4 regions of the Kocuria oceani genome follow, and region 4 is predicted to be linked to each of the others. Evidence: riboswitches for the same ligand, from Rfam matches in the RefSeq annotation. Region 4 holds a riboswitch; each other region holds the start of a gene.
What was found. Region 4 has a riboswitch for S-adenosylmethionine ahead of PU704_RS01575 (cobalamin-independent methionine synthase II family protein). Riboswitches for the same ligand answer to the same signal wherever they lie in the genome.
Positions count from the first base shown of each region.

Region 1 (5,742 bases), on a different contig from region 4:
ACCGCGGCGGCGGCCGGTCCCGCCGCGATCTCGCCGGTCCCGAAGAGCAGCGCGGCCACGGCCCCCGCGGCGGAGTACACCGCGAGCCCGCTCAGGTACGGCTGCCAGAACTGGCCCTCCCAGCAGGCCCGTGCCAGCCGCCGGCCGGCGTGCCAGGCCAGCACGAAGGGCACGAGCGTCAGGCCCAGCGGGACGAGGTTGACGGTCCCGGTGGTCGCGGGCAGTCCGGCCCCGGGGTCCAGGGCGACCTGCAGCGGGGTGAGGTGGGCCAGCAGCCACACCTGGCCGGAGAGCACGAAGCTGCCGGTCAGCCCGAGCGAGTCGAAGCCGTCGGCGAGCCACACCATGAGAACGGTCAGCAGGATCAGCAGGTAGGAGACCACGGCCACGGAGCCGAGCTCCACCACGCCCTGCAGCCACAGCGGCATGGGCACGCCGCGGCGGTCGGCGGACGGGGCGGGGGAGGAAGAGCCTAGGGAGTTCATCACCGCCCATCTTCCCACGCCTCCGGGGCCCGGGCCGAGGCTTCACGGGGCCTTCACCGGCGGGCCACGTGCCGCTCCCCCGGCGGACGCCCGTGCCGGGAAGGCTCGGCGCCATGAGAGTCGCCGTGGTCGCCGAACAGTTCCTCCCCCACCTCAACGGTGTCACCCACTCGGTCCTGCGGGTGGTCGAGCAGCTGAGCGCCCGCGGGCACGACGTCGTGGTCCTGGCGCCCTCCTACGACCCCGCGCCGCTCGGGCGCCTCGCCGAGGACGTCGTCGAGGGCCTCGACGGCGTGCCGGTGCACCGGCTGCCGGCCCTGCCGCTCACCGGCTATCCCGACGTGCGCGTGGCCGGCGGCACCGTGGCCCGGGTGCGCCGGCACCTGGAGCGGTTCGGCCCCGACGTCGTCCACGTCGCCTCCCCGTTCGTCCTCGGCCGGCGGGCAATCCTCGCGGCCCAGCAGCTCGGCGTGCCGGCCGTGGCCGTGTACCAGACGGACGTGCCCGGCTACGCGGCGAAGTACGGAGCGCCCTTCCTCGAGCAGCTCCTGTGGGGGCACGTGCGGAGCATGCACAACGCCGCGGCCCTGACCCTCGCCCCCTCCTCCTCGGCGGTGGCGCAGCTCACCGTGCACGGGGTGCGCGACGTGCACCTGTGGCGGCGCGGTGTGGACACCGCCCGCTTCTGCCCGCGGCACCGCGACGAGCGGTGGCGGGCGGAGGTCGCGGGCGGCCGCCGGATCGTGGGCTACGTGGGCCGGATCGCCCCGGAGAAGCAGGTCGAGGACCTCGCCGCGGTCGCGGACCTGCCCGGCACCCGCCTCGTCGTGGTGGGGTCCGGGCCGGAGGAGGAGGCGCTGCGGCGCCGCCTGCCGGACGCGCACTTCACGGGTCGCCGCTCCGGGGCCGAGCTCGCCCGCATCATGGCCTCCCTCGACGTGTTCGTGCACCCGGGCGAGTTCGAGACCTTCTGCCAGACCGTGCAGGAGGCCATGGCCTCGGGGGTGCCGGTGGTGGCCACGGGCCGGGGTGGTCCGGTGGACCTCGTCGACTCCTCCCGCACCGGCTGGCTCTACCCGCCGGGGGACCTCGCGGCGCTGCGCGGGCACGTGGCCGACCTGCTCGGCGACGAGGCCAAGCGGGCCGCCTTCGGGGCCGCCGCGCACGCCGCCGTGCAGGGCCGGACCTGGGACGTGCTGGTCGGGCAGCTGCTGGAGCACTACGACCGGGCCGTGGCCCTGGGCGCCCGCGGCCCGCGCCACCGCCGGACCGTCTGAGGCCTATCCCCGGGCGGGGACCGCGTCCAGCACGGGCACGCCCGTGCCGGCGTACCGTCCGGGCTCGGCGCTGAGCACCGTCAGCCCGTGCACCAGGGCGGTGGCAGCGGTCAGACCGGCCACCGGGTCGGCCGTCCCCGCGGCGCCGAGAGCGCCCCACGCCCGGCTCACCGCGGCGTCCACGGGGAGCACACGGTCCGGGAAGCGCGCTTCCAGCTGCTCGGTCCACGGCGTCTCGTCGGGCCGGTCCGACAGCAGCTCCCCCAGCACCAGGGCGGACAGGAACAGCCGCCGGTGGCCGTGCCGGCGCAGGGCGGCGGTCAGCTCGGGCGCGCGCTCCGGGGTGCGCACCCCGAGCAGCACGGAGCGGTCCAGGAGCAGGTCCATGGCGTGGATCCTCCGCCGGTCCTCAGGCCGCGGCGGCGAGGCGGCCGCGGACGGGCGCCAGCAGGAAGTCCACGAACTCCGTGCGCGCCTGAACCACCCGGGCGTAGTCGTCGATGCTCATCGCCGCGCAGCCGAGCACGGCCGGAGCCTCGGGAACGGGGGCGGGCCCACCCGGGCGGGCGGCGACGACGGTGGGAAGGGCGTCTGACATGACCAGGATCCTTCGGGCGCTCTTGCTCGCAGCGGGTGCCGCCACGGCGGCGATGCGAGCCGCTTCGTCATCCGAACCACCCGTGAACATGGGGTTGGTGCCCGGTCTAGTCGGAGCTTGGCGACCGGATCTCTTGAAGCTGCCCCCATTCAACCACATCCTCCCCGCCGGGTCCCGCCCGGCCGGTGTGGCCGGGCGTGTGAGCCGACCTTCCCCGTCCCGTCACCGCGGCGACACCTCGCCGACACATCGTTGCGCTGGAATGGGCTTCGAGCACCCGGGCGGCCCCCGACATTGCGGCCGACATCACGGTTCGGTCACACAAGTCATGGCCGTCTTGCCGGTCTGTCGGAGGCGCGGGGTAGCCTGGATCTGCTTCTCGAGATGCGGCATCCGCGTGCTCGACGGAGGGCGCACCGCCTTCCGGAGGGACCGCGGAGGGGCTCCGACCCGCTGTGCGCCAACCCGATGTTCCCGGGTGGATCGGATGACGAAGCGGCGGGCAACGGCATCGGATGCCCGCAAGAACGTCAGGAGAAAACATGACCATGTCCGAAGAAAGAATCACTTCCACCACCGATCAGCGGGAGGAATGGGTCGACGTCACCGTCACCGCCCTCCCCGATCTGCACCTCGTCCGGATCACCTCGACGGACGGCGACGTGCAGGAGTACCTCAGCGCGGAGGCCGACGACCTCGCCGCCGCGGCCGAGCACACGGCGGGCACCGCGCAATGGTGCGCCAAGTACCGCCAGCTCCTCGTCCCCGGCGCCCTGGCCGCGACCGGGCGGCACCCGTTCTTCAAGCTCCACCCCGCGTCCCTCCCGCTGTCGGCGTAGCCGGCGGGCCGGACACGACGAAGGCCGCAGCCCGATGGGCTGCGGCCTTCGTCGTGCGGTCGGCGCCACGGCGCCGGACGTCCGGGAGCCGCCGTCGCGCGTGCGGCGCCGTGGCCCTCGGCGGAGCGGCTCCCGCGGCGCGGCGGCTCACTCCAGGCCGTAGTCCCCGGCCGAGCCCCAGCCCTCCCCCGCCTCGTCGGCGGAGCCGTCCAGCTCCCACTCGCAGACCTCGAGCTCGAAGGGCACGAAGACGTCGAGCTCGGCGTCGGAGACGCGGTTCACCACGAAGGGGTCCTCCTCGTCCGGCGGACGGGACGGGACGGGTCCGGTCATGCGAGCTCCTCCCGGTCGGCGACGGCACGAGATCCGACGGCACGACATCCGGCGGCGCGGCACCCACCGGCGCCGCGTGCGAGAGTCCGCAGGCTGTTGCCGGCGGAACGACAGAACCGCCGCCGGGCGCAGGCCCGGCGGCGGTTCTGGACGATCAACGGGCCCGTGAGCCCTTCGAGGAGAACGTCAGGAGATGACGGTGATGTTCGCGGCCTGGGGGCCCTTGGGGCCGTCCTGGGTCTCGAACTCGACGCGGTCGTTCTCGTTCAGGGAGCGGAAGCCGCCCGAGTTGATCGCGGAGAAGTGGGCGAAGACGTCCTTGGAGCCGTCCTCGGGGGTGATGAAGCCGAAGCCCTTGTCAGCGTTGAACCACTTGACGATACCGGTAGTCATGGTGAGACCTGATCTTTCGTGAGATGAACGTTTCCCGACGTTCGAGAAACACAAGAGTTGTGATGCGTGGAAAACGTCTTCTCAGAAAAACTGCTGCACCCGGATGGGCCGAACTGCTTGAAATACAAAAACGACAACCTCAACAACTTCGCTCCACTGTACACGAGTTCCGGCGCCCCGCCACCCCGGTGCGGGGCGCCGGACGCGGCCGCCGGCTCCGGCCGGCGGCGTGCCGCTCAGCCCGCGAGCAGCTCGTCGGCGATCGCGCGCACCCGCGCCCGCTCCTGCGGGTCCGGGGGGAAGACGTCGGCGGCGTCGGCGAACCACACGCCGTCGGCCAGCAGACGCACGGCCAGCAGACGGGTGCGCTGCTCGACGGGCAGGTCGTCGGGGAGGTCCACCCAGGGGGCGATCCGCTCCACCCAGTGCTTCTTCAGCTTGGCCCGCAGCCGCTGGTCGGTGAGCATCACGAGGTCGGTCTCGTCCACCTCCCCGGACAGGCACCAGTCCAGGTAGGCGCGCACGCGCTCCTCTGCGGGCACCTGCTCCGGCGGGGCGGACAGGCGCCGGGCCATCTCCGCGTCCCAGCCGTCCAGCACCCGGTCCACCAGGGCGAACATGAGCGCCTCCTTGGTCCGGAAGTGGTACATCACCCCCGGCTTGCTCAGCCCCACCCTGCGGGCGGTCGACTCCAGGGACACCGTGCCGCCGCTGCGCACGAGTTCGAGGGCGCCGCTCAGGATGCGGTCGCGGCTGGAGGAGTTCATGCACCCCACTTTACCAACCGGAAGGTTGGTGACACTATGTGACGCAGGCCGCTGTCCCGTCCAGGCGGAACAGCGGCCGTCGCGGGGACGACGACGTCCCGCTCCCGCCCGGTCCGCCCGGACCGGTGTGCGGGCGACCCCACGAGATCCGGACCACCCTTCTCAGGAGGACCCGACATGACCGCTGCCCCGTCCACATCCGCCCCCGAGAGCGAGGGTCCGCCGGGTGCGCGGACCCACCCCAAGGTCAACCGCGCCGTCTTCGCCGGCTCCGGCGTGAGCATCGTCCTGTTCTCCCTCTGGGCGATCCTGGCCCCCGCGCAGGCCTCCACGGTGATCGGCGCCGTGGTCGGCTGGATCGCGACCAACATGGGCTGGTTCTACGTGCTCACCGCCGCCGTGGTGACGGCCTTCGTGGTGGTCGTCGCGGTCTCGCGCGAGGGCACCATCAAGATGGGCCCGGACCACTCGAGGCCGCAGTACAACCTGTTCACCTGGACCGCGATGCTCTTCGCGGCCGGGATCGGGATCGACCTGCTGTTCTTCTCGGTGGCCGAGCCGGTCACCCAGTACTACGGTCCCCCGGCCGGCGAGGGCGGGACCATGGAGGCGACCCGCATGGCCGTGGTGTGGACGCTGTTCCACTACGGCGTGATCGGCTGGGCCATGTACGCCCTGATGGGCATGGCCTTCGGCTACTTCGCCTACCGGTGGAACATGCCGCTGAGCATCCGCTCGGCCCTCTACCCGCTGATCGGCAGGCGGGTGCACGGCAGAGCCGGGGACGCGGTCGACATCGCCGCGCTGCTGGGCACGATCTTCGGCGTGGCGACCTCCCTGGGCATCGGCGTCGTCCAGCTCAACTACGGCCTGTACCTGCTGTTCGGGATCGAGGAGGGCGTCGCCGCGCAGACCGCCCTGATCGTCGTGGCCGTGGTCATGGCCACCGCCTCCTGCGTCTCCGGCGTGGACAAGGGCATCCGCCGCCTCTCCGAGCTCAACGTCCTGATGGCCGTGGCCCTCGTGGCCTGGGTGCTGCTCGCCGGGCGC
Region 1 is NZ_JARAMH010000009.1:62,840-68,581, reverse strand. Features, by position in the region: gene PU704_RS11595 (cell division protein PerM) at 1-485, opposite strand, end outside; gene PU704_RS11590 (glycosyltransferase family 4 protein) at 599-1,762, shown strand; gene PU704_RS11585 (PIN domain-containing protein) at 1,766-2,149, opposite strand; gene PU704_RS11580 (hypothetical protein) at 2,172-2,360, opposite strand; SAM riboswitch class IV at 2,374-2,499, opposite strand; SAM riboswitch class IV at 2,781-2,894, shown strand; gene PU704_RS11575 (hypothetical protein) at 2,903-3,199, shown strand; gene PU704_RS11570 (hypothetical protein) at 3,347-3,532, opposite strand; gene cspE (transcription antiterminator/RNA stability regulator CspE) at 3,719-3,925, opposite strand; gene PU704_RS11560 (TetR/AcrR family transcriptional regulator) at 4,162-4,692, opposite strand; gene betT (choline BCCT transporter BetT) at 4,870-5,742, shown strand, end outside.
Region 1: another riboswitch for S-adenosylmethionine. It lies ahead of PU704_RS11575 (hypothetical protein); the one in region 4 lies ahead of PU704_RS01575 (cobalamin-independent methionine synthase II family protein).

Region 2 (5,742 bases), on a different contig from region 4:
TGCGGCCCACCCGGTCGGACAGCCAGCCCCAGAAGGGGGTGGTGAACAGGCCGATGGCGGAGGCGATCATCACCGCGGTCACGCCGGAGGCGCTGTCCCCGCGCACGTCCCGCAGATAGGTCAGCATGTACACCGTCACCAGGTAGTAGACGGCGTTCTGCGCCAGGCGCAGGCCGATCGTGACCAGCAGCGGGCGGCGGTGGTGGAGCAGCAGCTCCCGCAGGGGGGCGGTGGCCACGTTGCCCGAGGCCCGGTGCTCCAGGAACTCCGGGGCGTCGGCCACGCCGAGGCGGATCCACAGGCCGACCGCCACGAGCAGGGCCGAGAGCAGGAAGGGGATGCGCCAGCCGTAGGCGGCGAACTGCTCCGCGCTCATGACGTGCTGCACGACGAAGAACGCCCCGGTGGCCAGCAGCATGCCGGCCGAGGAGCCGATCTGGGTGAAGGAGCCGAAGAACCCGCGGTGCCGGGCCGGGGAGTGCTCCACGCTCAGCAGCGCGGAGCCGCCCCACTCGGCCCCGGCGGACAGGCCCTGGAGGATGCGCAGGACGACGAGCCCGACGACGGCCCACCAGCCGATCACCTCGTAGGTCGGCAGCAGGCCGATCAGGGTGGAGGCCACGCCCATGAGCAGCAGGGAGGCCACCAGCAGGGCCTTGCGGCCGATCCGGTCGCCCAGGTGGCCGGCGACGATCCCGCCCAGGGGCCGGGCGATCACCCCGACGGCGAGGGTGGCGAAGGAGGCGACGATGCCGCCGAGCTCGGTGGCCATGGGGAAGAACTGGACGTTGAAGACCAGGGCGGCGGCGGTGCCGTAGAGGTAGAAGTCGTACCACTCGATGGTGGTGCCGGCGAAGGCCGAGGCCAGGACGCGCTTCTTGCCGTGGACGACGCTCGTGCGTCCCGCGGCGGCCGCGGTCGGGGCCGGGATCGTGGTCGGGGGCGGGGTGGACATGCGTCAGGCTCCTGGGGTTCGGTCGGCGTCGGTCCCGGCACCGGTCCTGGCGTCGCCGATGGCGTTCAGGCCCTCCGGCAGGGTGCCGTTGATGAGGTAGTCGCCGAGGGCGCGGGCGCGGAAGGCGATCGGGTTGTGGGTGGCCACGGTCTGGGCGTTGCGCCAGTGCCGGTCCAGGCCCTTGGCGGTGGACGTGGCGGAGGCGCCCACGGTGAGGAACAGGTCCTGGGCCGCGCCGAGGGCCAGCTCCGGCACGGTGACCTGGGCGTGCTCCACGGCGATCTCGGACCCGTGCAGCGCCGCCGGGAGGGCGCCGGTGAAGTCCGGCCGGTCGGCGCCGGTGGTGACGGCGGCGGCGATCCCGGCGTCCAGGGCGCGGGCGGCGTGCAGCACGGTGGCCTCGGCGGCGAAGGCCTTGGCGGAGATCCGGCCGGTGGCCTCCTGGATCAGCGGGTCCTCGCGGAACGGCAGGCCGAGCCCGGTGTTGAAGGTCCGCCGGCGGCCGGCGATGGTCTCCACGGCGTCCCGCCGGGCGGCGCGGGCGACGCCGGCCAGCACGGCCAGCAGCACGAGCTGGAAGAAGGCGGCCTCGTGGACGGCCTCCGCGCTGCCGGCGGCGCGGTCCAGCACGGCGTCGTCCGGGACGCGCACGCGGTCGAAGACCGCGGTGCCGGTGCCGGTGAGCTTCTGCCCGAAGCCGTCCCAGTCGTCCTCGAGGGTGACCCCCTGGGCGTCCGTGGCGACGACGGCGAAGCGGCGTCCGTCCCGGCCGTCGAGGGCGGCCGAGACGCGGGTGTAGTCGCAGAAGACGGAGCCGGTGGCGTAGAACTTCCGGCCGGTGATCTCCCACCCCTCGGCGGTGCGGCGCAGCACGGTGTTCAGGGTGCCGAGCGCGTTGCCGCCCTTCTCCGTGGAGGCGTTGCCCACGGTGGCCCCGGCCAGCACCCGCGGATACCAGACGTCCTGGAGCTCCCGGGGCAGGAAGCGCAGGGACTCCACGAAGCCGGCGTGGGAGCGGTAGAGGTGGGCGATGTTGGAGTCGGCCTCGGCCAGGTCGACCAGCAGCCGGGTGAAGTCCTCGATGCTGACCCCGGGACCGCCGTGGGCCGCCGGGACGCGCAGGGCGCCGAACCCGGCCCGGTCCAGCCGGCCGACCTCCTCGTAGGGCAGCGCGCGGCGGAGGTCCCGGTCCAGGGAGCCGGCGGCGATCTCCGTGAACAGCGGCCCGAAGCGCTCCTTCAGCCCGGCGTAGTCCACCGGCAGGCCGGCAGGGTCCGTGCCGGCAGGGTCCGTGCCGGCGGGGTCCGTGCCGGCGCCGGGACGGGTGGGAGTCCTCTCGGCCGTGGTGCGGGTCATGCGGTGGTCCTCTCGGTCGCACCGAGGAGGGCCGGCCGTGCGGTCACGCCAGGGGCGGGCCCGGTGGCGGCAGCGCGGGGGCCGACGTCACGGAGCGACTGCAGATCCGGGATCTCCATCGGTTCTGGCCTTAGCACCCTGACCCCTGCGAAGGACGGGTTGCTGCGGCGTCGTCGAGCCAGATCTCTCGGCCGCTCTGAATGGGACGGATGACATCGCACCAGACCGCCGGGGTGCGGAGCCACCCGATGACGGCCGCATGTCGTCGGATGTCATGCTGACGTCACAGACGGTCATGTCCTCCCGGGTGGTGTAGGAATCCGCCGCGGGACCCCGCCCGGCCGGAGAAGGGGAGCGCCGCGCATCCGCTCAGTATCGCGGCCGGTCCGGCTCCACCTGCTCCGCCCAGGCGAGCACCCCGCCCTCGAGGTGGCGGATCCGCTCCTCCCGCCCGGCGTAGAACGGGCGCAGCGCGGCCAGGGCGGTCGCCGAGCGGGCGCCGGCCTTGCAGTGCAGCACGAGGTCCGCGCCGCGCGCCTCCGGCGGCAGGGCGTCCGGCCCCCGGTCCAGCAGCTCCTGGAGCGGCACGGCCACGGCGCCGGGGATCGCCAGGAGCTGCCGTTCCCAGTCCTCCCGCACGTCGACCAGCACGAAGGCCGTCTCTCCGCGCGCCCGCCGCTCCAGCAGCCGGGCCAGCTCGCCCGCCGCGACCGTCTCGGCGGGCTCCGCGCCGCCGGCCGGCGGACGGACGGCCACGGGCTCGGCGACGGCGGTGACCGGGGCGGCGTCCGGGTCCGGGTCCAGGCGCATCTCGCGCCAGGTCATCGCCAGGGCGTCGTGCAGCAGCACCCGCCCGAGCAGGGGCTCGCCGGTGCCGGTGATCAGCTTGACCGCCTCGGTGACCATCACCGCGCCCACGGTGGCGGGGAGCATGCCGAAGACCCCGCCCTCGGCGCAGCTGGGCACCTCCCCGTCCGGCGGCGCCTCGGGGTAGAGGTCCCGGTAGGTGGGCCCGTGGCCGGCCCAGAAGACGCTGACCTGCCCCTCGAAGCGCAGGATGGAGCCCCACACGCAGGGGATCCCGGTCAGGGCGGCGGCGTCGCTGACCACGTAGCGGGTCGCGAAGTTGTCCGCGCCGTCGAGGACGAGGTCGTACTGCCCGAGGATCCGCACGGCGTTGTCCGCCGTGAGCCGGCAGGGATGGGTGCGGACCCGCACGAGCGGGTTGAGGGCGGTCACGGCCTCCGCGGCGGACTCCGCCTTGGGCCGGCCGACGTCGGCGGTGCGGTGCACCACCTGGCGCTGCAGGTTGGAGACCGCCACGACGTCGTCGTCGACGATCCCCAGCGTCCCCACGCCGGCCGCGGCGAGGTACTGCAGGGCCGGGGCGCCCAGTCCGCCCGCGCCGACCACGAGCACCCGGGCGCTGCCGAGCCGGCGCTGGCCGAGCGGGCCGATCCCGGGCAGGGTCAGGTGCCGGGCGTAGCGCTCGAGCTCCGCACGGGTCAGTTCGGGGCCGGGCTCCACGAGCGGGGGCAGCGCGCTCACGGGCGCTCCCCCACGGGCGCCCAGTCCCCGCGCGGGACGTCCGCCGGACCGGCGGACGCACCGGCGGACGGACCGGCGTCGGGCGCGTCCGTGTCGATCCGCCCGGCCATCGGCGAGGACGCCTGGGCGTGCCGGCGGGCCGGGATCCGGCCGGCGCGGGCGGCCAGCCGCCCGGCGGCCACGGCGTGGCGCATCGCGGTGGCCATGGCCACCGGGTCCTGGGCCCGGGTCACGGCGCTGGCCAGCAGCACGGCGTCGCAGCCCAGCTCCATGGCGAGCGCGGCCTCGGAGGCGGTGCCGATGCCGGCGTCGAGGACCACGGGCACCGAGGCACGGGAGGCGATGAGCTCGATGTTGTGCGGGTTGAGGATCCCCAGCCCGGTGCCGATCGGCGCGCCCAGGGGCATCACGGCGGCCGCGCCGAGGTCCTCCAGACGGCGGGCCACGGCCGGGTCGTCGGAGGTGTAGGCGAAGACCCGGAAGCCGCGGGCCACGAGCTGCTCGGTGGCGTCGAGCAGCTCCACCACGTCGGGCAGCAGGGTGTCCTCGTCGGCGATGACCTCCAGCTTGACCCAGTCGGTCTCCAGGGCCTCGCGGCCGAGCTCGGCGGTGAGCAGGGCGTCCCGGGCGGTGTAGCAGCCGGCGGTGTTGGGCAGGATCCGGATGCCGTTGCGCTCGAGCATCGCGAACAGCGAGTCGCCGTGGCCGGGGGCGTAGCGGCGCAGGGCCACGGTGGTCAGCGCGGTGCCGGAGGCGAGCAGGGCCTGCTCCAGGGTGTGCAGCGAGCTGAGCCCGCCGGTGCCCATGATCAGCCGGGAGGACAGCTCGGTGCCGTCGAGCACGATCGGGTCCACGGTGGGCGCGAGGTGGGATGCGGGGTGGGTCATGTCAGCCTCCCTGGACGGCGGTGATGATCTCGACGGCCTGTCCCTCGGCCACGGGGGTGCGGCCCCAGCGGCTGCGCGGGACCACGGCGGCGTCCACCGCCACCGCCACGCCCAGCCGGCGGCCGTCCAGCGGGGCGCCGTCGGGGCCCAGGGGCCGCCCGACGGTCTCGGCCACGAGGTCCACCACGGTGGTGTCCCCGCCGACGACGTGCGGGCGGCCGTTGAGGGTGATGGCGGTCATCGGGTGCTCCTGTTCGGGGTGCGGGACCCGATCGCGAGGTCCACGGAGGGCGCCTCGACCGGGCGGTCGAAGCGGTGCGGGTCGGTGCTGGCCAGGTGTTCGGCGTCGGGGCCCGGATCCGTGCCGGACCGCCCGAGCACCAGCTCCGCGGCGAGGCGGGCGGCCAGCGGGGCGAGCAGGACGCCGTGGCGGAAGTAGCCGGTGGAGACCACGAGACCGGCCGCCGGGTCTCCCCCGGAGCCGCGGACGCGGCCCAGGTACGGGATGTCGTCCGGAGTGCCGGGCCGGGCGCGGGCCATGGCCTCGACCAGCTCGAGGTCGGCGACGCCGGGGACCACGGCCTGGGCGTCGCGCAGCAGCCGGAACACGCCCCCGGCGCTGATCCCGTCGAGGTCGTCCTCGCGGGAGGTCGCCCCGATCACCACCGTCCCGTCGTCGCGGGGCACCAGGTAGACGGGCACGCCGTGGACCACACCGCGGACGGTGCGCTCGAGCAGGGCGGGCGCCCCGGCGGGCGGGCGGGCGCGGAGGATGTCCCCGTGCACCGGGCGCAGCGGCGGCCGCCAGGACCCGGGCAGGCCCTCCAGGTCGCTGAGACCCGTGCCGGGGGCGAGGACCGTCTCCGCCGCCGAGACCATCCCGCCGCCGGCCAGGCGCAGACCCGTCACCGCGCCGTCGGGGCCGTGGCGCAGCCCCGCGGCGCGGTCGTGCACCAGGCGGGCGGGCCCGCCGTCGGCGCCGTCCGTTCCGCGGGG
Region 2 is NZ_JARAMH010000030.1:10,169-15,910, forward strand. Features, by position in the region: gene PU704_RS18810 (MFS transporter) at 1-955, opposite strand, end outside; gene PU704_RS18815 (acyl-CoA dehydrogenase family protein) at 959-2,311, opposite strand; SAM riboswitch class I at 2,424-2,518, opposite strand; gene moeB (molybdopterin-synthase adenylyltransferase MoeB) at 2,681-3,859, opposite strand; gene PU704_RS18825 (thiazole synthase) at 3,856-4,746, opposite strand; gene thiS (sulfur carrier protein ThiS) at 4,748-4,987, opposite strand; gene PU704_RS18835 (FAD-dependent oxidoreductase) at 4,984-5,742, opposite strand, start outside.
Region 2: another riboswitch for S-adenosylmethionine. It lies ahead of PU704_RS18815 (acyl-CoA dehydrogenase family protein); the one in region 4 lies ahead of PU704_RS01575 (cobalamin-independent methionine synthase II family protein).

Region 3 (5,742 bases), on a different contig from region 4:
GCTCCTGCACGGTCCCGGCGAAGGGGCAGGGCACCTCCACCGCGGACTTGGCGGTCTCCACCTCGGCGATGGGCTGGTCCACGGCCACGGTGTCGCCCACCTGGACCAGCCAGCTCACGAGCTCGGCCTCGGTGAGTCCCTCGCCGAGATCCGGCAGGGTGAACGTCTTCACGGTCATGGTCAGTCCTCCCACTGCAGGTCGTCCACGGCGTCGAGGATGCGGTCGACGCTGGGCAGGTAGTACTCCTCGAGCTTGGGCGAGGGGTACGGGATGTCGAAGCCGGTCACGCGCCGCACCGGCGCGGCCAGCGAGTGGAAGCAGCGCTCCTGCACCCGGGCCACGATCTCGGCGGCCACGGAGGCGAAGCCGGGGGCCTCGGCCACCACGACCACGCGCCCGGTGCGGCGCACCGACGCGGCGACGGTCTCGTCGTCGAACGGGACGATGCTGCGCAGGTCCACGACCTCGAGGGAGCGGCCCTCGGCCTCGGCGGCCGCGGCGGCCGCCAGGGCGGTGGGCACGGACGGCCCGTAGGTGAGGATCGTGGCGTCCTGCCCGGTGCGGGCGACGACGGCGCGGCCCTCCCGGCGCTCCGGGGCCCGGTTCTCGTAGCGGTCCCTCAGCTCGGCCAGGTCCACCGGCGCCTTGGACCAGTAGAGCTTCTTGGGCTCGAAGAACACCACGGGGTCGTCGGAGTCGATCGCCTCGCGGAGCATGAGGTAGGCGTCCTCGACGGTGGCCGGGGTGAAGACCTTCAGCCCCGGGGTGTGGGCGTAGTAGGCCTCGGAGGAGTCGCAGTGGTGCTCCACGCCGCCGATGCCGCCGGCGTAGGGGATGCGGATGACGATCGGCAGGGTCACGGCGCCGCGGGTGCGGTTGTGCATCTTCGCGATGTGCGAGGCGACCTGCTCGAACGCCGGATAGGCGAAGGCGTCGAACTGCATCTCGATCACCGGGCGCATCCGGTTCATCGCCATGCCCACGGCCATCCCGGCGATCCCGGACTCGGCCAGCGGGGTGTCGAAGCAGCGGGTGCGGCCGAAGCGCTGCGTCAGCCCGTCGGTGATCCGGAAGACCCCGCCGAGGGTCCCGACGTCCTCCCCGAAGACGACGACGGCGTCGTCGGCGGCCAGGGCGTCGGCCAGGGCGGTGTTGAGCGCCTGGGCGAAGGTGGCCGGCTTGACGGCCGGGGTCCGCCCGGACGGGGCGGGGGCCTGGAGGGTGCTCACTGTGCGGTCTCCTCTCGGGCGAGCTCGGCGGCGAGGAACTGCTCCTGCTCGTCGAGCTGCGGGGTCTGCTCGGTGTAGACGTGGCGGAAGAGCTCGCGCGGGTCGACCTGCACGTCGGCGTTCATGCCGTCGCGCAGCGCCGCGGCGACGTCCTCGGCGGCGGCGGCGATGCGCTGCTCGGCCGCGTCGTCGAGCAGTCCCTCCCCGGCCAGGTAGGCGCGCATCCGGGTCACGGGGTCCTTGGCGATCCACTCCTGCACCTCCGCGTCGTCGCGGTAGCGGGTCGCGTCGTCGGCGTTGGTGTGCGCCTGCATGCGGTAGGTGTGGGCCTCCACGAGGAGGGGCTCGGACTCCGAGCGCGCCAGGTCCACGGCGCGGCCCAGCGTGGCGAGCAGGGCCACCAGGTCGTTGCCGTCCACCCGCTCCCCGGCCATGCCGTAGCCGACCGCCTTGTGGGCGAGGCTCGGGGCGGCCGACTGCTGGGACAGGGGCACGGAGATCGCGTAGCCGTTGTTCTGCACGAAGAACACGACCGGCAGCTTGAACACGGCGGCGAAGTTGAGGGCCTCGTGGAAGTCGCCCTCGCTCGTGGCGCCGTCGCCGCACATGGCCAGGACCACGGTGTCCTCACCGCGCAGCTTCGCGGCGTGGGCCACGCCCACCGCGTGCAGCAGCTGGGTGGTCAGCGGGGTCGACTGGATGCCGACGTGGTGCTCGTGGGGGTCGTAGCCGCCGTGCCACTCGCCGCGGAAGATCGACATCACGTCCATGGGCCGCACGCCCTTGGTCATCACGGCCACGGTGTCCCGGTAGGTGGGGAACAGCCAGTCGCCCTCCCGCAGGCACAGGGCCGCCGCCACCTGGCAGGCCTCCTGCCCGTGGCTGGAGGGATAGACGGCCATCCGGCCCTGGCGCACCAGCGCGGAGTTCTGGTCGTTGACCCGGCGGCCGACCACCAGCTTCTCGTAGGCGCCCAGCAGCACGTCCCCCGCGGGCAGCGGGTACTCGTGGCCGGGCTCGGTGCCCTGCTCCTCGGCCGGCAGCAGCCGGCCGGTGGGGTCCACCATCCGGATCTCGCCGCGCGCCGGGAGCATGTACTGCTCCGGCGTGATGCCGAAGGTCTGGGAGGCCCGGAGGATCGGGTCCTCGGGGGTCTCGACGGTCTGGCTCATGGTGTCCCCTCGGTCGGTCCCCGGTCCTGGTGCGGACCCGGGGAGGCAGGAAGGCCGCTGAAGTTCTGTCCGCCCAGTATGAGAAGAACCGACGGTTCGTATCCAGGGGTGCGGGAAAGTCCAGAATCCTGCGGGCATCGGTGCTGTCCTCGTGGACGAAATGTTTTACTGTGGCGTGGCGCACACGCATTCGTCCGACACCGCTGCCCGCCCTCCCGTCCCGCCCCGAAGGAGCCCCGCCGTGCCCTCGACCCCCGTCCCGCTGGACGAGACCGACCGGAAGATCCTCGCCGAGCTCTCCCGGGACGCCCGGCAGTCGGTGACCGCGATCGCCGCGGCCGTGCACGTCTCCCGCGCCCACGCCTACGCCCGCATCAACCGGCTGCGCGACGAGGGGGTGATCCTGCGCTTCAGCACCGTGATCGACCCGGTGCGCGCCGGGCTGCAGGCCTCGGCCTATGTGACGCTGAAGCTCCAGCAGAACACCTGGCGGGAGCTGTGCGCGCAGCTGCGGGCCATCCCGGCCGTGCACCACATCGCCCTGGTGGGCGGCAACTTCGACGTCATGCTGCTGGTGCGCGCCGTGGACACGGTGCACCTGCGGCAGGTGATCTTCGAGCACATCCAGCAGCTGCCCGGCGTGGTGGACACCCAGACGTTCCTGATCTTCGAGGACATCGACACCCGGGCGTGACCCGCCGGGGCGCCGGGAGCGCCGGGGCTCACAGAGGGCGCCACCGGGGGCCTCACGAGCGGCGTCACGATCCGTCACGGACGTCATCTTGGGTCGCGGAACGGCGCCGGCCCGCCCCGCGCATAGTGTGGTCCCAGCTTCACGAGACGCGACTGCCAAGCTCCGACTGGGTCGCGCACCAACCCCATGCTCATCGGGTGGTTCGGATGAGGAAGCGGCCTGCATCCCCGCTGCCCCGCAGCGGGTGACCGGTGCGGGTAAGAGCACGTGCACAGGAGCCGCGCCATGTCCCTCCCCGTGACCGATCACGACCTCTCGACCCGGCAGATCCACGCCGGCGCCGACCACGACCCCGGGCAGCGCACCCTCACGGTGCCGATCTACCAGAGCGCCGCCTTCGAGTTCCCGGACTACGAGGCCGCCCGGCAGATGTTCGCCCAGACCCGCGCCGGCTTCACCTACACCCGCACCGGCAACCCCACGGTCGCCGTGCTCGAGCAGCGGATCAGCGACCTCGAGGGCGGGGCGGGCGCCGTGGCCACCGGCTCCGGGCAGTCCGCGGTGGCCGTGGCCCTGCTGGCCCTGCTGGGCCAGGGGGAGGACAAGCACCTGGTCGCCTCCGAGAAGCTCTACGGCGGGACCGTGGACCTGCTCACCGACTCGCTGGCCGACCACGGCGTCGAGGTCGACTTCGTGGACCCCACCGCACCCGGCGCCTGGGCCGCGGCCGTGCGCCCCGACACCCGGGCCTTCCTGCTCGAGTCCATCGGCAACCCGCTGGCCACGCTGCCGGACCTGCCCGGGATCGCCGACGTCGCCCGGGCGGCGCGGGTGCCCGTCGTCGTCGACAACACCCTCGCCTCCCCGGCGCTGTACCGGCCGCTGGAGAAGGGCGCGGACATCGTGGTGCACTCGGCCACCAAGTTCCTCGGCGGCCACGGCAACGCCCTCGCCGGGGCGGTCGTGGACGGCGGGACGTTCGACTGGTCCGCCGAGCCTGCGCGGTGGCCCCAGTTCACCCGCGCCCGCGCCCGCTGGGGCGGGCAGAGCCTGCTCGACAAGTGCGCCGGCGCCAGCCCCTACCTGCACCTGGTCCGGGCCAAGTACGTGCACGACCTCGGCACCACGCTGTCCCCGTTCAACGCCAGCCAGATCCTGCAGGGCACCGAGACCCTCGACCTGCGGGTGGCCCGGCACACGGCCTCGGCGCTGACCGTGGCCGAGTTCCTCGCCGGCCACCCCGCCGTCGCGCGCGTGCACCACCCCGGGCTGCCGGGGGACCCCGGGGCCGGGATCGCGGCCCGGGACTTCCCCCGCGGCACCGGCTCCGTGTTCTCCTTCGACCTCGCCGCCCCGGACGCCGCCGTGGGCCCCTTCATCGACGGGCTGCGACTGTTCAAGCTGGTCGCCAACATCGGCGACACCCGCAGCCTCGTGGCCCACCCGGCCGCGATGACCCACTGCCGGCTCACGCCCGAGCAGCGCCGGGCCGGCGGGATCGCCGAGACCACCGTCCGGCTCTCGATCGGCCTCGAGGCGCCCCAGGACCTCGTGGCCGACCTCGGCCAGGCCCTCGACGCCGTGCTCGAGACCGTTTCGACCCTCCGGAAGTGAGCCCCACCATGAGCCAGACCGTCACCACCCGCCGCCGCGGCTTCACCACCACCGCCGTCCACGCCGGCCAGCAGCCCGACCCCCTGACCGGGGCCGTCATCCCGCCGGTCTACCAGACCTCCACCTTCGCCCAGGACGGGATCAACGTCCTGCGCGCCGGCCACGAGTACAGCCGCGGCTCCAACCCCACCCGCAACGGCTTCGAGGAGCAGCTCGCGGCCCTGGAGCACGGCGAGCGCGCGTTCGCCTTCGCCTCCGGGATCGCCGCCGAGGACGCGCTGCTGCGGGCGGTGCTGCGCCCGGGCGAGCACGTGGTGCTCGGCGCCGACGGCTACGGCGGCACCAACCGGCTGATCACCCGGGTGCTCGCCCCGTGGGGGATCGGCCACACCCCCGTGGAGATCACCGATCTCGACGCCGTCCGCGCCGCGGTCCGCCCCGGGGACACCGCGGTGCTGTGGCTGGAGACGCCCTCCAACCCGCTGCTCGGCATCGCCGACGTCGCGGCCTGGGCGGAGCTGGCCCGGGAGGCGGGCGCGCTGCTCGTGGTGGACAACACCTTCGCCTCCCCGTACCTGCAGAACCCGCTGCTCCTGGGGGCCCACGCCGTGGTGCACTCCACCACCAAGTACATCGGCGGGCACTCCGACGTCCTCGGCGGGGCCGTGGTCGTCGGGACCGCCGCCTGGCGCGGCGCCCCGCTCGCCGAGACGGTCGGCTTTCAGCAGTTCGCCGCAGGCGCCGTGGCCGGGCCCCAGGACAGCTACCTGGCCGCCCGCGGGCTCAAGACCCTGAGCCTGCGCATGGAACGCCACCAGGAGAACGCCCAGCGGATCGCGGAGTGGCTGCTGGGGCGTCCGGAGGTCTCCCAGGTGCTCTACCCCGGGCTGCCCGAGCACCCCGGCCACGCGCTCGCCGCGACGCAGATGCGCGGGTCCGGCGGCGTGGTCTCCTTTCGCCTCGCCGGGGGAGAGGCCGCGGCCCGCGCGGTGGCCGAGGGCACCCGGCTGTACTCCCTGTCCGTGAGCCTGG
Region 3 is NZ_JARAMH010000012.1:20,801-26,542, reverse strand. Features, by position in the region: gene PU704_RS13125 (dihydrolipoamide acetyltransferase family protein) at 1-178, opposite strand, end outside; gene PU704_RS13120 (alpha-ketoacid dehydrogenase subunit beta) at 181-1,230, opposite strand; gene PU704_RS13115 (thiamine pyrophosphate-dependent enzyme) at 1,227-2,402, opposite strand; gene PU704_RS13110 (Lrp/AsnC family transcriptional regulator) at 2,644-3,096, shown strand; SAM riboswitch class IV at 3,234-3,366, shown strand; gene PU704_RS13105 (O-acetylhomoserine aminocarboxypropyltransferase/cysteine synthase family protein) at 3,382-4,710, shown strand; gene PU704_RS13100 (cystathionine gamma-synthase) at 4,719-5,742, shown strand, end outside.
Region 3: another riboswitch for S-adenosylmethionine. It lies ahead of PU704_RS13105 (O-acetylhomoserine aminocarboxypropyltransferase/cysteine synthase family protein); the one in region 4 lies ahead of PU704_RS01575 (cobalamin-independent methionine synthase II family protein).

Region 4 (5,742 bases):
CCTCGGGGGACATCATCGAGGTGAGCGCGAACATGAAGCCCGTGGCCAGCAGCATGCCGATCGGCACGCCGATCTGCGGGTAGGCCCCGAACAGGCCGCGCTTGTGCCGCGGGGCGTGCTCCACGGACATCAGGGCCGCACCGCCCCACTCGCCGCCGGCCGAGAAGCCCTGGATCACGCGGAAGAGGATGAGCAGGACCGGGGCCCAGATGCCGATGGTGGCGTAGGTGGGCAGCAGGCCGATCAGCATGGTCGCGGCGCCCATCCCCACCAGGGTGAGGACGAGGACGATCTTGCGACCGTACTTGTCGCCCAGGTGGCCGGCGACGACGGCGCCCAGCGGGCGGAACAGGAAGCTGATGCCCAGCGAGGCCCAGGCGACGACCTGGGCGAGGCCGGCGTTGGCGGACTCCAGCGGCTCGAAGAAGAGCGGGGCCAGGACGAAGGCGGCCGCCTGGGCGTAGATGAAGAAGTCGTACCACTCGATGGTGGTGCCCACGAGCGTGCCCGCGAGGACCTTGCGCTCCTCGTGGGACATCTCGTGCCGCCCTGCCGGGGCGGTGTCAGCGTGCGCCATGGGATCTCCAGTGTGGTCGGGGACGGGGTCGTCCTCGGCGGAACCGAACGCCTAATAACCGAACGTTCGGTAGTTCAAGGAGATCTTACGGAGGAAAGTGACACCTGTCACTATGGATGCACCACGATCGGATGCCGCGCCGGTATTGTGACGGAGCCCGCCCGTCGGCGAGGGGGCTGAGAATCGGCCGGGCACGAACGGCCGTGGATGCGCCTGCCGTCCGGGTGCTCCTGCGGCCCGGGCCGGGATCCGCTCAGCCGTACAGCCGCTCCGAGGCCAGGCGTGCGCCGGCCGTGAGGGACTCCAGCTTGGCCCAGGCGATCTGCGGGTGCAGCCGTCCGCCCAGTCCGCAGTCGGTCGAGGCGACGACGTTCTCCCGGCCGACCACCGAGGCGAACTGCTCGATCCGGTCCGCGACGAGCTCGGGGTGCTCCACGACGTTCGTGGAGTGGGAGACCACTCCGGGGATGATCACCCGGCCCTCGGGCAGCGGGTGCTCCTTCCAGACCTTCCACTCGTGGGCGTGGCGGGCGGAGGCGCCCTCGAAGGTGTAGCCGCCGGCCTCGATGGTCAGCATGAGGTCCACGAGGTGCTTGAGCTCGAGGTCCGTGGTGTGCGGGCCGTGCCAGGAGCCCCAGCACAGGTGGAAGCGCACCTGCTCCTCGGGGATCCCGCGCAGCGCGTGGTTGAGGGCCTCGACGCGCAGCCGGGTGAACGCCAAGTAGTCCTCCACCGTGGGCTCCGGGTTGACCTGGTCCCAGGACTCCGCGATGGAGGGGTCGTCGATCTGCACGATCAGCCCGGCGCCGGTGATCGCCAGGTACTCCTCCCGCATCGCGTCGGCGCACGCGTACACGAGCTCCTCGTCGGTCCGGTAGTACTCGTTGGTCACGCGCGCGCAGGAGCCGGGGGACAGCGCGGCGACGAACCCGGTCTCCGCGCCCGTGGCCGCCATGGCGGCCTTGAGGTTGCGGACGTCGGAGGCCACCGCCTCCTGGCCGGTGTAGGTCAGCGGCCCGGTGATCTTCGGCTGCGCGGTCGAGGAGCGCCCGGTGAGGATGCCCGACGCCGGGTCCTCGTACGCCTCCCGGAACCGCTCCCGGTCCCGGCGGTCCGGGAAGCTGGTGAGCACCACGTGTCCGGGCGAGGAGCGGCGGCGCTCCGTGGACGCCCACCGGTCCTCGTCCGTGGGCGTCAGCCCTCCGAGGCGCGAGAAGGAGTAGTTCCACCAGGCCCCGTAGTCGACGGCGCTGGACATCGTGTGCCCGTACTCGCCGTCGTTGACGACGTCCACGCCGGTCTCCCGCTGGCGCCGCACGACGTCCTCGACGCCCGTGGCGAGCTCGTCCGTGAGCTGCTCGAACGTGATCGCCCCCTGGGCGTGCTGCCGGTTGGCCTCCAGGAGGCGGGGGATCCGGGGCAGGGAGCCCACATGGGTGGTCTGCACGCGGTCGGTGTTCTGCAGGGTCATGGAGGTGCTCCTCGGAGTGGGGCGGCGGGGGCGGGCAGCGGGGAAGGGTGGCGGGGGCGGGGGGAAGCGGGGCGCTCAGGCCCAGAGCCGGCGCGAGGCGAGCTCGGCGCCGCGGGCGAGCGTCTCGAGCTTCGCCCACGCGATCTGCGGGTGCACCCGCCCGCCCAGGCCGCAGTCGGTCGAGGCGATGACGTTCTCGCGCCCCACGAGCCTCGCGTAGCGCTCGATCCGGTCGGCGACGAGCTCGGGGTGCTCCACGACGTTGGTGGCGTGCGAGACCACGCCGGGCAGGATCAGCTTGCCCTCGGGCAGGGCGTGGTCCTCCCAGACCTTCCACTCGTGCTCGTGCCGGGCGTTGGCGCCCTCGAAGGAGTAGGCGCCCGCGTCGATCGAGAGCAGCAGGTCCACCAGGTACCTGAACTCGAGGTCCGTGGTGTGCGGGCCGTGCCAGGAGCCCCAGCACAGGTGGAAGCGGATCCGATCCTGGGGCAGGCCGCGCAGGGCGTGGTTGAGGGCCTCCACCCGTACCTGGACGAAGCGCCGGTAGTCCTCGACGGCCGGCTCCGGGTTGATCTGGTCCCAGGACTCGGCGATGGAGGGGTCGTCGATCTGCAGCACCAGGCCGGCGTCGAGGATCGCGGTGTACTCCTCGCGCAGCACGTCCGCCCACGCGTAGAGGAACTCCTCCTCGCTCGCGTAGTGGTGGTTGCCGATCCGCGCGGCCGAGCCGGGGGACAGGGCGGCGACGAAGCCCTCGGCCGCCCCCGTCTCCCGCAGCGCGGCGGTGAGGCCCGCGACGTCGGAGGCCACCGCGGCCTGGCCGGTGTAGGAGAGCGGGCCGGTCGCGGCCGGGAACACGGGCGGCGGCAGGTCGGGGTCGGCCAGGTGGATGCCGGAGGAGGGGTCCGTGTAGGCGTCGTGGAAGGCGGCGAGGTCCCGCCGGTCCAGGAAGCTCGTGAGCACCACGCTGCCGGGGGCCGAGCGCTTCGGGACGTGGATGTCGTTGTCGTCGACGATCTCGAGCCCGCCCGTGCGGTCGAAGGAGTAGGTCCACCACGCGCCGTAGTCCACCGAGTGGGTCATCGCGTGGCCGTACTCGCCGTCGTTGACCACGTCGATGCCGGCCTCGCGCTGGCGGCGCACGACGTCCACGACGGCGTCCCGCAGCAGGCGGTCGAACTCCTCGGTACCGGCCGCGCCCGGGAGGCGGGCCTCGTTGGCCTGCAGCAGCTCCGGGGTCCGGGGGAGGGACCCGGCGTGGGACGTGAGGATGCGGTCGGCACTGTGCAGCATGGGGCGCTGTCCTTTCCATCGGTCCTGGCGGTAGCACCGGGGCGGAGGGCGCGGGGCCGTCCGTGCGGGTTGCTGCGGCGTCGTCGAGCCAGGTCTCTCGGCCGCTCTGGATGGTGACGACCCCATCCAATCCCACGGCCGGGACGTTGCGCCATTCGGGAGCCGCGTGACGGGCATGACGCCGTGTGACGCGCGGGTCCCTGCTCGCCGTCGTGCTCCGGATCACATACCGTGACGGTGACCGGTGCCCCGGACCCTGTGGGCGCGGCGGACGGAAGGAAGGTTCCCCATGTTCCAGGACCACGGCCTCGAGGGCCGCACCGCGCTGGTGACCGGTGGAGCGAGCGGCATCGGGCTGGCCGCGGCCCGGGCTCTGGCGGGCGCCGGGGCGCACGTGGTGGTGGCCGACGTCGACGAGGCCGGTGCGCAGCGGGTCGCGGACGAGCTCGAGGGGCGGGCGTGGGCCGTCGACCTGCTCGACACCGCGGCGCTGGCCGGGCTGAGTCTGGAGGTGGACGTGCTGGTGAACAACGCCGGCATCCAGAAGGTCGCCCCGATCCAGGACTTCGACCCCGCCGACTTCCACCGGATCCTCGTGCTCATGCTCGAGAGCCCGTTCCTGCTGGTGCGCGCGGCCCTGCCGCACATGTACGAGCGGGGCTGGGGGCGGGTCGTGAACATCTCCTCCGTGCACGGGCTGCGGGCCTCCCCCTACAAGAGCGCCTACGTCGCGGCCAAGCACGGCCTCGAGGGGCTGTCCAAGACCGTGGCCCTGGAGGGGGCGGCGCACGGGGTGACCAGCAACTGCGTCAACCCCGGTTACGTGCGCACCCCGCTGGTGGAGAAGCAGGTCGCGGACCAGGCCAGGGTGCACGGGATCCCCGAGGCCGAGGTCGTGGAGCGGATCATGCTCGGCGAGACGCCGGTGAAGAAGCTCGTGGAGCCCGAGGACGTCGGCAGCCTCGTGGCGTGGCTGGCCGGACCGCACGCCGCCATGGTCACCGGCGCGTCCTACACGATGGACGGCGGCTGGACGGCGCGCTGAGCGGGCCGGGGGCCGCTCAGCGGTGGCCGAGCTCCCGGGAGAGCCGGTGGGCCTCCGTGAGCAGCGCCCGCCCCAGGAGCCCGCGGCGCTCCCCGGCGAAGCGGGGCTCGATCCCGGTGAGGCTCAGGGCGTAGACGGGGGCGCCGGTCGTGTCGAAGACGGCCGCGGCCATGCCCCAGCTGCCCTCCACGATCAGTCCCGGGTTCACCGCGAAGCCCTCCCGCCGCACGTCCTCCAGCAGCTCGCGGATCCGCTCGGGGGTGTGCAGCGGGCCCCACTCGGCGCGGGCGGCGGGCGTGGCGGCGAGGATCCGCTCCACCTCCGCGTCCGGCAGGTGGGCCAGGACCGCCAAGCCGGCCGAGGCCACGCCCAGCGGCAGCCGCAGGCCCTCGTACAGCACGTGGGAGCGGATCGGGAAGGCCCCCTCGACCCGGGCCAGGCACACGGTCTCGGGTCCGCGGCGGGCCGAGAGGAACGCGCTCTCCCCCGTGGCCTCGGCGAGCCGGCGCAGCGACGGTCCGGCCAGCTCCCGGATCGGGTAGCGGTGGGCCGCGACCGCGCCCAGCACGTAGAGCTCCGGGCCGAGCTGCCACGCCGTGCTGCCGGCCGGGCGGTCCACGAGCCCCTCCTCGGCCAGGCCCGTCAGGAGGCGGTGCACGGTGGGGCGCGTCAGCCCGGTCGCCGCCGCGAGCTCCGCCACGGTGCTGCCCTCCTCCCGCCCCGCGACGGCGCGCAGCAGCTGCGCGACGCGGTGGACCACCTGGGTGCCCGGGCCGGCCCCGACCTTTCCCGTCATGAACTCCACTATATGGACATTGCGCGACCTGATGGCCGGATGCTGAGGAAAGCCCGCGGGATCCCGGCGCACCGGTTGACCGGTATGTGGGGTGTTCCTAGATTGAGTCCTGGGTCACAGATCACCGACAGGAAGGGACAAGGGTGTCCAAGGTCATCGACAACGCCGCCGGGCTGCTGGCGGAGCAGCTGCGGGACGGCATGACGCTCGCCGTCGGCGGGTTCGGGCTCAGCGGGATCCCGCGGGACCTCATCGAGGCGGTCCGCGACTCCGGGGTCACCGGTCTCACGGTGGTCTCCAACAACATGGGCGTGGACGGCAAGGGCCTCGGGGTGCTGCTGGAGAACCACCAGGTGACGAAGGTGCTCGCCTCCTACGTGGGCGAGAACAAGCTCTTCGCCCAGCAGTACCTGGACGGCGAGCTCGAGGTCGAGTTCAATCCGCAGGGCACGCTCGCCGAGCGGCTCCGGGCCGGCGGCGCGGGCATCCCCGCCTTCTACACGAGGACCGGGGTCGGCACCCTCGTGGCCGAGGGCAAGCCGCACGCCGAGTTCGACGGC
Region 4 is NZ_JARAMH010000001.1:316,331-322,072, forward strand. Features, by position in the region: gene PU704_RS01565 (MFS transporter) at 1-577, opposite strand, end outside; gene PU704_RS01570 (cobalamin-independent methionine synthase II family protein) at 831-2,048, opposite strand; gene PU704_RS01575 (cobalamin-independent methionine synthase II family protein) at 2,124-3,341, opposite strand; SAM riboswitch class I at 3,354-3,458, opposite strand; gene PU704_RS01580 (3-hydroxybutyrate dehydrogenase) at 3,631-4,386, shown strand; gene PU704_RS01585 (IclR family transcriptional regulator) at 4,403-5,182, opposite strand; gene PU704_RS01590 (CoA transferase subunit A) at 5,326-5,742, shown strand, end outside.